Regions from separate parts of the Geobacillus thermopakistaniensis genome, predicted to be linked through region 3. Evidence: predicted binding sites of a transcription regulator. Region 3 holds the regulator's gene; each other region holds the start of a gene.

Region 1 (3,606 bases), on a different contig from region 3:
GCCGAAAACAGCCGCGTGCGCACGACCGGGCGGACGAACAGCTCATACCCGACGTAGCACGCCGACGGGTTTCCGGATAGACCGAACAGCAGCTTGCCATCAATCTCGGCGACGGTCGTCACGCTCCCCGGGCGCATGGCGATTTTGTTAAACAACACGTTCGCTCCGAGCCGCTTGTAAATGGCGGGCAAATAATCGAAATCCCCGACCGAGACGCCGCCGGTCGTAATGAGCATGTCCACTTGATCGAGCGCCTGGCGCACAGCGTGAAAACACGCATCGAGGTCGTCGGCGAGCTGGCCCAAATAAATCGGCTCGGCGCCGCTTTTGAACACCTGCGCCTCGATCATGTAGGCGTTGCTGTTGCGGATTTTTCCCGGCACAAGCGGTTCAGAGACGTCGAGCAGTTCGCTTCCAGTCGCAAAAATGCCAATCCGCGGCTTTTTCGCCACCTTCACTTCGGCGTAGCCGAACGTCGCCAAGAGCGCCGCCACCCCGGGATTGATGCGCGTTCCTTTTTCGACAAGCGGCTGCCCTTTTTTCGCATCTTCCCCTTGAAACGAAATGTTGTCGCCAGGGCGGAACGGGCGTTTAATGGCCATATACGTTTTTCCATCCCGCTCGTACTGTTTGGCGAGCTCCAACATGACGACCGCATCGCATCCTTGGGGAATTTGCGCCCCGGTCATCAAGCGCACCGCTTGAAACGGGCCGACGGGCTGCTTCGCCACTTGCCCGGCGCCGATCGTTTCAATGACTTCAAACTCGACCGGATGGTCAAGTCCCGCTCCTTCCGAGTCGGCGGCGCGAATGGCAAATCCGTCATACGGCGAGCGGTCAAACGGCGGCACGTCATGGTCAGCACGCAAATCTTCGGCCAAATAGCGGCCATACGACTGGCGAAGCGGCACTGTTTCCTCTTCTCCCACTCCGGCATAACGCATCACCCGATCGATCGCTTCCGATACAGGAATCGGGGTTCGTCTTTCGACCATCTCTCTCTCTCCTTTCGATCATACGGCTGGCGGCAACCATATCGTTCTTTCAACGTTGTTGCCATTGTTGCAGCTGTTTTATGCCTTCTGCCAACTTTTCATCAACGACGCTCGCATCGGCAATATGCCGCAAAATCATCTCCCGCGTTTCGCCAAACAAAGCGGCGGACTGTTCGAGCTCTTTCCTCACTTTATCCGCATAGCGGTATTGTTCCTGAATATAGTTTAGCACGTCTTGGGCTCGATTTTCGACTTGATCGATCAGCTCCATCATCGCCGACCATTTGCGAGCTGTATGGATGCTCATTTGGACAACCGTTTCGATCAAAGATGAAATGGCTTCCGTTTGCTCTAGCGACCGCTCGATTTCCTGCTGCACGGCATCGGTTAGCTGGTGAATCGTTTCCGTGCTGTCCGCCGTATGCTCAGCCAATTTCCTCACTTCAGCGGCGACGACGGAAAACCCTTTGCCATGCTCCCCGGCGCGAGCGGCTTCGATCGAGGCGTTTAACGCGATCAAATTCGTCTGGCCAGCGATTTCTTTGATCACTTTCACAATTTGTTCAATTTCTTGCGAGCGGCCGCGCAACCGATGCATCGCGGCCGATGTCGTTTCCATCTCACTGCCGAGCCGCCCCATCGCCTGCTCCATTTCTTCCGACATGCGGATACCTTCTTTTGCGGCTGCGACCATCTGACCCGCCGTCTCCACCAACGCGTTCCCTTGTTCGCATAAACGATCGGAAATCGCATATGATGACTTGCTGAGCGTACTGACATTATCAACCTTTTCTTTCGTTCGGTCAACCAGCTGGCCTAATACATGGTGTTGCCCGTTGACCACCTCATGCTGGTGAACGATTTCCTGCAACTCCCCGAGCAATCCTGCCACCGTCTCATGAATGGCTTCCTTTTGTCTCGTGAGCTCGTCTTTCATCTCAGCGAGTTGCCGCTCCAGTTCTGTTTTTTCCTCCTCCCACTGCCTTCCCTTCACCAACGCCCACATATCCGTCTCCCCTTTTCCTTCTCTTGATTGGCTTCTGTTGTCAACACGCTGTATGTTATCTGCTGAACATGTCCGTTCTCATCCACGAAAGCAGACACCGCCTCCGAAAAGGATCAGCAAAAGTCTGCTTTTTTTCATTGTACGATAAAGAAGAAACGTGCTGTTGTGACGTTTATCACATGGATCGATGTCCACTTTTTTTACGCATGTGAGATCCGTCACAACACCTTCGCGGAAAACACGGTATGCTGAAGCTGTAACGATTGGATCAATGGAGGGATGATGAATGGAACAGCGGTTTACTGAACAATCATTGATTGGCGATATTGTTACTCAATTTCCGAAAGCAGCTGATTTGTTTAAAGCGCGGCGCATCGATTTTTGCTGCGGCGGACAGCGTCCGTTAAAAGAAGCGATCGAAGAGCTCGGACTTGATGGCGAAGCGCTTCTTCGCGAGCTGAACACCCTTTACGCGGAAGCGCAAAACAAACCGGCCGGAAACTGGGGCGAAGCGCCGCTAGCCGACTTGGTCGATCATATCATCAACACGCACCACCGCTATTTGAACGAGGAACTGCCGCAGCTCAGCCCGTATGTCACGAAAGTATTGCGCGTACACGGCATGCACCATCCGCATCTTTCCCGCGTGCATAAACTGTTTCATGAGTTAAAAACAGAACTCGAGCAGCATCTCATTAAAGAGGAAACGGGAGCGTTCCCGCTCATTTTGCAATTTGCCGACAACCCATCGCCGGAGAACCGGGAGGCGGTCGAGCGGGCCGTTCGCGAACTGGTCAATGAGCATGATGTCGCCGGTGATTTGATGAAAGAAATTCGTGAAATCACAAACGACTTCACCCCGCCAGAAGACGCGTGCGGCACGTATCGCCTCGTCTACAACCGGCTGGCCGCGCTTGAAGACGATTTGTTTACCCACATCCATTTGGAAAACAACATCCTCTTCCCGCGCGTGTTGGCGGCGGTGAAGGTTTAAAGGAAGAAAGACGCCGATTCGCACTTCCGAAAACATAAACCAAAAACGGGATCGCTTCTTTTATGAAAAGAGCGCTCCCGTTTTTCTTCATCCCCCAATATACGACATTTCAATTTTCGGGCGCTGTTTCGCTGTCTCTGCCGTCCGTTCTTCTGAATAGCGGTCTGTCCGCTCGCTCCAGATGGCGGCGATCAGCGCCTTCAGCTCTTCTTTCCCCGCGCCGGCGCGCAGTTTGTCTTTCAACGACACGCCCTCAGAAGCAAACAAACACGTGTACAGCTTGCCATCGGCGGAAATGCGCGCCCTCGTGCAGCTCCGGCAAAACGTTTCCGTCACCGAGGCGATAAAGCCGACTTCTACGTTCGTGCCCGCGTACCGGTAGCGGCTCGCCACTTCGCCGAAGTACGCTTTTTCAACCGGTTCAAGAGGGTGCATGGCGTTGATTTGTTCATACATCTCTTTTTTCGTCACGACATGGGAGTAATCCCAGCCGTTCGTGGTGCCGACATCCATAAATTCAATCAAGCGGAGCGGAATGCCTTGTTCTTTGAAATAGGCCGCCATCGGCACGATTTGCGAGTCGTTCCACCCTTTTTTGACGACCATGTTCA
Region 2 (3,606 bases), on a different contig from region 3:
ACAACTTGCCGTAATCAAGCATCAGGGAGTCTCCGTTTTTTTCAGCAAATCCGCCTTCTGAAATCGTCAAGACGATGGACAGCGATGCCGGGATGAACAATCCTGTCAATCCGTAAGCGAGCAAATACCAGTTCCGCTCCGTCCCCCCGTACGTGTGAAACGCGTAGTATGAACCGCGGATGGCAAGCAAAATAATCGAAAGGCTGGCCGGAACGAGCAAAATCGATCCGTAATAATAAGCTGTCTTCGGGAAAAAGCCGACGATGCCGACAAAGAAAAAGACGAGAAAAACGTTCGTCACTTCCCACACCGGCGAAAGGTAGCGCTGAATGATGCGATGCAAAATATGCTGTTTGTTCGCCCAATGGCTGTAGGCACTGAAAAAACCAGCCCCGAAGTCGATCGAAGCGATAATAATATAACCAAACAGAAACAGCCATAACACCGAAATGCCAATAACTTCAAGCGTCATAGTGCCACCTCCCCGTTGCCATTGCCCTCCGCCAATTCCCGCTCAACCGGGTTGCGGCGGAACAAACGAACAAGGACTATTACGCTTGCGATTCCTAACACGAGGTATAGCAGGCAAAACAAGACAAGCATCATATCGACATGGGTAGATGATGTCGCGGCCTCGGCTGTTTTCATATAGCCGCGCAAAATCCACGGCTGCCGTCCGACTTCCGCCAAGTACCATCCGGCCTCAATCGCGATCATTGACAGCGGCCCTCCCGCCGCTAACAGGCCAAAAAACCATTTTTTCGTCGTCCATTTCCACCGAAAAACCGACCCGAGCCAATACGCCGTTGCGACCAACATTAAAAATACGCCAATTGCCACCATCATATCGAATAAATAATGAATGTACAGCGGCGGCCGCTCATCTTTTGGAATGTCATTCAGTCCGGTCACAATGGCGCCGGGATGGTTATGGGCTAGGACGCTAAGGGCGTATGGAATTTTCAGCGCGTATTTCACTTCACCGTCTTCTTCAAGCATACCAAAAAACACAAGCGGCGCATGGGAACTCGTTTCGAAATGCCATTCAGCGGCCGCGAGCTTCTCCGGCTGATAGACAGCCAAAAATTTTCCTGACAAATCGCCAACAAGGGCGCTCGCTATCGAAAAAATCAACGCCGCTTTCATCGTTAAATGAAGCGCCTTGCGATGATAAATGTGCCTGTTGCCTTTGAGCAAACGCCAAGCAGCAATCGAAGCAAGAACAAACGCCGATGTCATATACGCCGTCGCCAGCACATGGGCGACTTTCGTCGGCATCGCTGGGTTGAACATCGCCGCGATCGGGTCGATGTTGACAATCTCACCGTTTTTCAGCGCAAACCCTTGCGGTGTGTTCATAAACGCGTTCACCATCGTAATAAACATCGCGGACGCCGAAGAACCGACCGCCACCGGAATAAGCAAAAGTAAATGTTTTTTCTGGTTTTCGAATCGATCCCATGTGTACAAATAAATACCGAGAAAAATTGCCTCAAAAAAGAACGCGAACGTCTCCATAAACAGCGGCAGACTAATCACCTGGCCAGCCAGCTGCATAAAATGCGGCCATAAAAGCGACAGCTGCAAGCCGATCGCCGTCCCGGTCACAACGCCGACCGCCACTGTAATGACAAAGCCGCGCGTCCAACGGCGGGCGAGCAAAACATAATGCATATCGTTTTTGCGGATCCCGACCCACTGGGCGATGGCGATCATAAGCGGAATCCCGACGCCGATCGTGGCATAAATAATATGGAACGTTAATGTTAACTCGGTCAATACGCGGCTGAACCACACCGGATCGTATTCGCGCACGGTTCATCCCCCCTAAGAAAATAGTCGGCTGATCAACGAAACAAACACGGCTGCCGCCGCCAAAAAACTAATCCATACAAGCCATATTTCTTGCCGTTTCCCCACGATCATCCTCTCCCATCGACATTCATGCACAACAAATTTTATGATAAATATCACAAACTAGTCATTTTTATTATCCCACAAAACATCCTCGTCTTATCCCTTACAAATGCGAATAATTTGTGACATTTTTCACATATTTATTGTGAAAAGCAAAGAATCGGGACCCCTTATCTCAAATCACATGCATAGAATGATCACTAAAATTTATAAATTATACTAAATCTGCAATCTGATTTTTTAAAGCGTATTGAATGAGCTCATGTTTTTCCTTAATACCAAGCTTCTGCATAATGTTCGCTTTATGGCTTTCAACTGTTTTAGGACTGATTTTTAATTTGTTCGCAATTTGATTATTGGTATATCCTAAAAATGTCAACCGAACAATTTCCCGCTCACGATTTGTAAGAGGAGATCTCAGTTCTTTTTCCATGATTATTTTTTCTAGTTTCTCTTGTGGGATATGTGTACGGTAAAACCGTTCTCCTCGACATACCGCTTTCAATGCTTTGTACAAATCGTTCGTTTGACTATTTTTTAACAAGTAGCCATGAATGTTATGTTGAAGGGCTTTTTGCACATATATTTCTTCATCGTGCATGGTTAAAACAACGATTTTGGTATCCAGTTCATCCATGATTGTCTTTGCGGTTGTAAATCCATCAAGCCCTGTCGGCATAGAAAGGTCTAGCAAAACAACATCAGGATGATGCTTCAACGCAAGCGTAATCGCATCACAACCGTTGCTTGCTTCTCCAACGACTTCAACATCTGGAAACCCTTCGAGAAGTAGACGAATGCCTTTGCGAATTAAATCATGATCATCGACGATTAACACTTTCATCTTCTTCACCCCCTTCTATTGGTACACATACAAAAATCGTTGTTCCTTTCATTGGTGCAGACGTAATTATTGTTTCTCCACCTAAATGGGAAATACGCTCTTGAATATGTTTTAAGCCAAGTCCTTCGCGTTTTTCTTCAACCTCGAAACCAACTCCGTTATCTTTAATAGATACGTGTAATTCTTGCCCCACTCGTTCGATTGTTATACATACATCTGTTGCCTTTGCGTGCTTCATGACATTATGCAATGCTTCTTGAATGACACGGTAAAGATTAATTTCCACTGTTGGCGACAAGCGCGTGTATACATTCGTTTGAAGTGAAAACGACATATTTGGCATTTTTGATTCAAATGAATGAATGAGCGATTGAATGGTCGGAATGAGCCCAAGTGCGTCTAAACTTTTCGGACGAAGTTGTTGCGCATATAGCTTCACATCCTCCATGACACGACAAAGTTCTTCGCGTACCTCTTTGACATATGCGTGTAACTTTTCATCCTGTATACGTTGTATGATATTATCTAAAGCAATAGAAATACTGTAGAGTGACTGACCAACACCGTCGTGCAATTCTTGTGCGAGACGTTTATGTTCTTCCTCTTTTGCTTCTGTTAGTTTTTTCACCATCCATTTGGAATGAAGTACTTCTTCTTCTTTTTTCTTCACCGTTTGGTCACGAAGTACAAGCAAATAATATTTTGCACCGTCTTGTTCAAGGATAAGCGCTGTGCTCATTTCCACATCAATTAAGTGTCCATGATAAGTTGGCATTTCAGATAAAAAATACGGCACTTCTTCAGTGGAAATTAAATAACATCGCTCTTCACCTTGACGTACATCA
Region 3 (3,606 bases):
CAGTGACGATTTTGTCTAAAAAGTAGCGGTCGTGGGAAACAACCAGGACGGCACCGGGATAGGCTTGCAAGTACTGCTCCAGCCAAGAGAGCGTCTCAAGATCCAAATGGTTCGTCGGCTCGTCCAAAATCAATAAATCCGGCTTGGACAACAGCAATTTCCCAAGGGCAAGACGCGTCCGCTGTCCGCCGCTTAACGACGAGATCGGCGTTGTTTTATAATCATATGAGGAAAACTGCAGCCCGTGCAAAACGGAGCGGATATCGGCTTCGTATTGGTAGCCGCCTTGTTCTTTGTATTGTTCTTGCAGCTCGTCATACGTTTTCAGCGTTTTTTCATAGCGAGCTGGATCGGCGAGTACGTCTGGGTCGCCGAGTTGCATGCTGAGTTCGGCGAGCTGTTTTTCGAGTCCTAGAAGCGGGGTGAATACCTCAAGCATTTCGTCCCAAATGGAACGCGGCGAGTCGAGCCCGCTGTTTTGCGCCAAATAGCCGATTTTGATATGGTTTGGTTTGATGATTTTGCCGCTGTCGAAAGAGAGTTCACCGGCGATGATTTTCAACAATGTCGATTTTCCCGCTCCGTTGCGGCCGACAAGGGCAATTCGGTCGTGGGACTGTATTTCTAGTTTTATATTCGATAAAATAAGGTCAGCGCCGAAATATTTCGTGAGCCCGTGCACTTGCAAAATGATCATGTCATTTCACCTCGCGAATAGTTTAACGTAAGTCGCGAAAACGGTCAAAGACGAATGATGAAAAATCGTGTATAGTGTATAAATGGAGGAGATTGTATTGTCATCGTTCACTCATTTCAATGAACAAGGGCGCGCGAAAATGGTTGATATTACGCACAAAGAAGATACTGTGCGAGTGGCTGTGGCGCAAACGAGCGTGACTGTCAGCCGGGAAATTTACGAAAAAATGACGAGCAATGCGATCGAGAAAGGGGATGTGCTCGCCGTCGCTCAAGTGGCGGGGGTGATGGCGGCGAAGAAGACAGCTGACCTTATTCCAATGTGTCACCCGCTTATGTTAAAGGGTGTGGACATTGCTTTTGCTTGGGAAAACGATGGAGAAGCGCATAAGCTCGTCATCACGGCAACGGTGAAAACGAAAGGGAGCACAGGAGTGGAAATGGAAGCGCTGACGGCCGCTTCGGTCTGTGCGTTGACGGTGTACGATATGTGCAAGGCGCTTGATAAAGGAATGGTCATCGGTCCGACGTATTTGGTCGAAAAAACGGGCGGGAAGTCTGGCCATTACCGACGGAAAACCGATTAGCTAGGGGATGAGATCATGAGCAACGAACAACCGAAAATTCCGCAGGCAACCGCCAAACGGCTGCCGCTTTACTATCGGTTTTTGAAAAACTTGCACGCTTCCGGCAAGCAACGCGTCTCCTCTGCCGAGTTGAGCGAGGCGGTGAAAGTCGATCCGGCGACGATCCGCCGCGATTTCTCCTATTTTGGCGCGCTTGGTAAAAAGGGATACGGGTATAATGTCAATTATTTGTTGTCGTTTTTCCGCCGGACGCTTGAAGAGGATGAGGTGACCGAAGTCGCCTTGTTTGGCGTCGGCAATTTAGGCACCGCCTTTTTAAACTATAATTTTTCGAAAAACAACAATACGAAAATCGTGATGGCGTTTGATGTCGATGAGCGGAAAGTAGGAACGACAGTCGGCGGGGTGCCGGTCTATCATCTCGATGAGTTGGAGGAGCGGCTTCACGAAAACATCCCGGTCGCCATTTTAACCGTGCCGGCCGCCGCGGCTCAAGCGCTGACCGACCGCCTTGTCGCCCAAGGAATTAAAGGCATTTTAAACTTTACTCCGGCGCGGTTGAACGTGCCGAACCATATTCGCGTCCATCATATCGATTTAGCCATTGAGCTGCAGTCGCTCGTCTATTTTTTGAAAAACTATCCATCGCCATCGTAAAAGGAGAGAACAACACATGAAATATTTGTTGCTCGTTGCTGTGATTTTGTTGCTGTTTGGCACGAAAAAGCTGCCAGAATTAGGGCGGTCGTTCGGCCAGTCGCTTCGCGAGTTTAAAGACGCCACAAAAGGGCTCGCTGATGACGAAGAAACGAAAACCGACCGATGACAAGGCAGGATGGAGAAACAATGAATGACAAAGAAATGTCGGTGTATGAGCATCTGGGTGAACTGCGAAAACGGCTCATCATCGTGCTCATCTTTTTTGCTGCGGCGCTTGTCGTTAGTTTCTTTTTTGTCGATGATGTCATTTTGTATTTGCAGCGAACGGCCGAGGCGAAGCATTTGACCATGAACGCCTTCCGCCTCACCGATCCGATTAAAGTGTATTTTCAGTTTGCCTTTGTCATCGCAGCTGTGCTGTCGGCTCCGGTGCTGTTGTATCAAATTTGGGCGTTTGTAAGCCCCGGTCTGTATGAAAAAGAGCGGAAAGTGACGTTAAGCTATATCCCGGCGTCGATCGTTCTTTTTTTAGCAGGCGTCAGCTTCGCTTATTTCGTCTTGTTTCCGTTTGTCGTTCGATTTATGAGCCAGCTGGCTGACCAACTAGGGGTTCAACAAATGATCGGCATTAATGAATATTTTCAGTTTTTGCTTCAGCTCGTGCTGCCGTTTGGCATCGTATTTCAGCTTCCGATTGTTGTGCTGTTTTTCACCCGCTTAGGGCTTATTACGCCGCAGCTTCTTGTTCGCATCCGCAAGTATGCGTATTTAGCGCTGCTTATTTTAGCGGCGGTCATTACGCCGCCGGATGTGTTGTCGCAAGTGATCGTCATGATTCCACTCACCATTTTGTATGAAGGAAGCATTTGGGTGGCGCGCATCGGCTATCGGAAAGCGCAGCGAGCAGTCGAGCAGGAAGGCAATGAGTGAGGCGGGACGAAAAACATTGAGAGGAAAGCGAGCAAGGCCGGGCCAAACGAAGGGGCTGTCTCAAAAGCCGCAAAACAGAGCTTTGAGGCCGGCCTCTTGTTTTTTTGTTTCCATTTTCACGATATGATCGCCGTCATGGGATTGATGTTCTGGTCCCTTCCCGCGCGAATCACGGGAAGGGGGTCAGCGTTTTGAGGCGAAAAGAAGGCGAAGGGCGGTGCCGAAATCAAAGGCAGCGAGCGCCGCTAAAGCGATGGTGGAGACGTTCCAAACCGTTTCATGAGCACTTTCGATGGCCAAATACGTAAACATTGAGCCTAAGACGAAATACAGAAGCGAAAACAGCCGAGGGTTTCGCATCATAGCCAAACCCTCCAAACGGCGAGCGGCAGCTCGGACTGGCGCATCATTTTCTCAATCTCGTCGGCCAATAGCGTCTGCATGACGACGACGAACGTATTCATGGCGACATGGGCGAAAATCGGTACGAAAATGCGTCCGGTTTTTGCGTATAAAAACGCGAATACCATCCCCATGGATGTGTACAGAAGCAAATGTTCTGGCTCCATATGGACAATGGCAAACAAAAGCGAACTGACAAGCGCAGCAAGCCAAAAGTTGTATTTTTCATAAAGCGAGCCGAAAATGATTTTGCGGAAGATGAGCTCTTCCAAAATCGGGCCGATGACGGAGGTGACGACGACCAACAGCGGCGTCAGGCGGATGATATCGA
Region 4 (3,606 bases), on a different contig from region 3:
TCGGTTACGGCCGCGGACGTTTCGCTATTCCCCAACGCTGCAATTTTTTCACTAATGTCGAATGATCGATGCCGAGCTGTTCAGCCGCTTTGCGGAGCGATGGGGCAGCTTCGAGCGTTTCGAACACGAGCCGTTTTTCGTACTGTTCCACTTTTTCTTTCAGTGTCGATGCTGACGGTGACTCCGTTTGACGGCGGACGTGGGACGGCAAGTCATCGGGTTCGATGCATCGGGACGGAACGGAGACGACTAAATTTTCCATTAGGTTTTTCAATTCGCGGACATTGCCGGGCCAATGGTATCGCTCCAGTATCGCTTTGGCTGCTGGCGACAGCTTCTTTGGAATGCGGTATTGTTCGCAAAAAAAGCTGAAATAATGGTCAAGGAGCGGCTCGATGTCCTGCGGGCGCTCGGACAGTGGTGGAACATACAGTTCAACGACGTGAAGCCGGTAGTACAAGTCGGTGCGAAACAGGCCGGCTTCCATTTGCTTTTGAAGGTCTTGGTTGGTGGCGGCAATGACGCGGACATCGAGCGCTTTCGCTTTACGGCCGCCGATGCGCTGTATTCTTTTTTCCTGAAGAACGCGCAACAGCTTCACTTGCAAGGAAAGCGGCATTTCTCCAATTTCATCAAGCAAAATCGTGCCGCCATCGGCAAGTTCAAACAAGCCGATTTTGCCGCCGGCTTGGGCGCCGGTGAACGCCCCTTTTTCATAGCCGAACAACTCTGACTCAAGCAACGCTTCAGGAATTGCTGCGCAGTTGACTTTGATGAAGGGAGCGTCTTTGCGTGGGCTGAGATAATGGATCAAATTAGCGATCACTTCTTTGCCGACGCCGGATGGGCCGGTCAATAACACCGTTGTTGGGTAGGCTGCGATTTGCATTACTTTGTCGATGAGTGTTTTCATGGCCGGGCTGCGGCAAATCATGGCCTCTTCACGGTTGTCGACAGAGAACGTATAACGATGCTGGTTAAGCTGTGAAAAACTTTTGGCTTTTTCCAACTCAAGCTTTAGCTTGTTCAGTTCCGAGATGTCGCGGACGCTCGTGACCACCATCTCGATGTCTCCTTGTTCGTTGAATACTGGATTTCCAGTGACGATGACATCTTTTTTTCCGCCAACGGTCTGCAACATGGAAATACGTTGCTTTTGCTTTAAAACGAGCAAAGATACGGATTGATCGAAATAGCCTTCACGAACGAGTTCCTCCATATGCCGGCCAATCAGCTCCTCTCGCCGAAATCCAGTGATTTGTTCATAAGCGGAGTTGACCATAAGCGTTATGCCGTTGCCGTCAACGACATAGATGCCATCCGTTGAAAACTCAATGATTGTTTCCATTCGTTTGGACAGTTGACGGTAATGTTCGATTTCAGTGAAATCTTGCAAAATAGCAATTGCTCCGGCTAGTTCACCGTTTTCGTAAAATGGTGTGTGGTTGACAAGAAATGTTCGTCCATGGATGATCGCCTCGGCCCCAATCATCCGTTCACCTGTTTTTGCTACATGCGGGAGTTTTGTTTCGGGCAACAGAACGTGGATGTCTTTTCCTTTCCACTCTTCTCCTTCAATGCGAAGCAATTGTTTCGCTGCATCATTGAGAAGCACAATCCGGTTATGTGGGTCAATGACGATCAATCCGTTATGGAATGAGGAAAGGAGAGATTGCATCCATTCCTTATCAATCACAGTGCTCAATAAGACTCCCCCTTTCAATTGGTGAAAATAATCACCTGTTGGTGAAAACGGTAACAATTGTTTCTTTCGACATAGACAACACCTTTCCTCCTATCAATGGTGATTTTTTTCGCCCAAACGTGAATTTAGGATCATGAAGCATTCCATCCATCTATTTTGTCCATTCTCTTGGAAGATGGAAGAATGGCCGTCGCAGATTATTCGTGGTGTCAATACGGAGATTGGCATACTCCTTGCATAAACCAAAAAACAGGGGAAGATGTAACCCCCTGATGACAACTAATAAAATTTAAGGAGAGGAAAAGACTATGGTGAATATGGTTAAATCTCGCCCGAAGTTGTATGTCATGGATAACGGACGAATGAGGATGGATAAAAATTGGATGATTGCGATGCACAATCCGGCGACGATTCACAATCCGAATGCACAGACGGAATTTGTGGAGTTTCCAATTTACACGGTCCTTATTGATCATCCGGAAGGAAAAATTTTGTTTGATACAGCCTGCAATCCGAATTCCATGGGGCCTCAAGGAAGATGGGCGGAAGTTACTCAGCAAATGTTTCCCTGGAGCGCCAGTGAAGAATGTTATTTGCATAATCGGTTAGAACAGTTAAAGGTTCGTCCAGATGATATCCGTTATGTTGTTGCTTCCCATTTACATTTAGATCATGCCGGATGCTTGGAAATGTTTACAAATGCTACGATCATTGTCCATGAAGATGAGTTTAACGGTGCATTGCAATGTTATGCGAGAAACCAGAAAGAAGGGGCTTATATTTGGGCAGATATCGATGCCTGGATTAAAAATAACTTACAGTGGAGAACAGTGAAACGACACGAGGATAATATTTTGTTGGCGGAAGGAGTGAGAGTATTAAACTTCGGCAGCGGTCATGCTTGGGGCATGCTTGGCCTTCATGTTGAACTGCCGGAAACGGGAAAAATTATCCTTGCTTCTGATGCTATTTACACAGCAGAAAATTATGGTCCGCCCGTTAAACCGCCAGGAATTATTTATGATTCGCTCGGTTACGTGAATACCGTCGAACGAATTCGCCGCATTGCTCAAGAAACCAATTCTAAAATTTGGTTCGGTCATGATGCGGAACAATTCAAGCAATTTCGTAAATCAACAGAAGGGTATTATGAATAAGGAAGGGAGAGAAAAACAATGACCGCAGCTCGCATTGTTTTTCCGCCGCTCAGCTATGTCGGCTGGGGGGCGCTTACGCAGTTAGTTCCAGAAGTAAAAAGGCTTGGGGCAAAACACGTGTTGGTGATCACCGATCCAGCGCTTGAAAAACTCGGCCTCGTCGAGCAAGTGGCATCTCCGCTCCGGCAAGCAGGGTGCAGCGTGCATGTGTATACGGATGTTGTGCCGGAGCCGCCGCTTGAAACAGGGGAGAAGGCGGCGGCGTTTGTCCGCGACGGAGAGTTTGACCTTGTCATCGGCGTCGGCGGCGGCAGCGCGATGGATTTGGCGAAACTGGCCGCTGTTTTGGCCGTGCATGAAGGTTCGGTCGCCGATTATTTAAACTTAACTGGAACGAGAACACTTGAGAAAAAAGGATTGCCGAAAATATTGATTCCGACGACATCAGGCACCGGGTCGGAGGTGACGAACATCTCCGTGTTGTCCTTAGAAACGACGAAAGACGTCGTGACGCATGACTATTTGTTGGCGGATGTGGCGATCGTCGACCCGCAACTCACGGTTTCTGTTCCGCCGCGGGTGACGGCGGCGACGGGCATTGATGCGCTTACCCATGCGGTTGAAGCGTACGTGTCGGTCAACGCGAGTCCGACATCGGATGGGTTGGCCATCGCCGCCATGCGCCTGATTTCTCGCTCATTGCGCAAAGCGGTGGAAAACGGAACGGACAAACAGGCGCGCACC

What was found. Region 3 encodes Rex, which represses fermentation and respiration genes when NADH is low (regulators of the CRP and FNR family bind a similar motif). Its sites were predicted from a motif close to TTGTGAAATATTTCACAA; they were not measured.
Region 1: the regulator Rex is predicted to act here: its motif matches at 2,165-2,182, upstream of ric (iron-sulfur cluster repair di-iron protein).
Region 2: the regulator Rex is predicted to act here: its motif matches at 2,038-2,055, upstream of T260_RS135130 (cytochrome ubiquinol oxidase subunit I).
Region 4: the regulator Rex is predicted to act here: its motif matches at 1,725-1,742, upstream of ahlS (AhlS family quorum-quenching N-acyl homoserine lactonase).

What each region holds. Positions count from the first base shown of each region.
Region 1 covers NZ_AYSF01000039.1:21,470-25,075, reverse strand. Annotated here, with positions in the region: gene T260_RS131490 (molybdopterin molybdotransferase MoeA) at 1-995, opposite strand, end outside; gene T260_RS131495 (methyl-accepting chemotaxis protein) at 1,045-2,001, opposite strand; gene ric (iron-sulfur cluster repair di-iron protein) at 2,288-2,995, shown strand; gene moaA (GTP 3',8-cyclase MoaA) at 3,083-3,606, opposite strand, start outside.
Region 2 covers NZ_AYSF01000029.1:41,484-45,089, reverse strand. Annotated here, with positions in the region: gene T260_RS135125 (cytochrome d ubiquinol oxidase subunit II) at 1-472, opposite strand, end outside; gene T260_RS135130 (cytochrome ubiquinol oxidase subunit I) at 469-1,815, opposite strand; gene T260_RS135135 (response regulator) at 2,132-2,761, opposite strand; gene T260_RS135140 (PAS domain-containing sensor histidine kinase) at 2,739-3,606, opposite strand, start outside.
Region 3 covers NZ_AYSF01000051.1:4,489-8,094, forward strand. Annotated here, with positions in the region: gene T260_RS128920 (ABC-F family ATP-binding cassette domain-containing protein) at 1-697, opposite strand, end outside; gene moaC (cyclic pyranopterin monophosphate synthase MoaC) at 795-1,283, shown strand; gene T260_RS128910 (redox-sensing transcriptional repressor Rex) at 1,299-1,940, shown strand; gene tatA (twin-arginine translocase TatA/TatE family subunit) at 1,957-2,109, shown strand; gene tatC (twin-arginine translocase subunit TatC) at 2,130-2,873, shown strand; gene T260_RS128895 (YdiK family protein) at 3,057-3,236, opposite strand; gene T260_RS128890 (CPBP family intramembrane glutamic endopeptidase) at 3,233-3,606, opposite strand, start outside.
Region 4 covers NZ_AYSF01000059.1:2,736-6,341, reverse strand. Annotated here, with positions in the region: gene T260_RS126925 (sigma-54 interaction domain-containing protein) at 5-1,678, opposite strand; gene ahlS (AhlS family quorum-quenching N-acyl homoserine lactonase) at 2,014-2,862, shown strand; partial or broken gene T260_RS0120540 (iron-containing alcohol dehydrogenase) at 2,881-3,588, shown strand.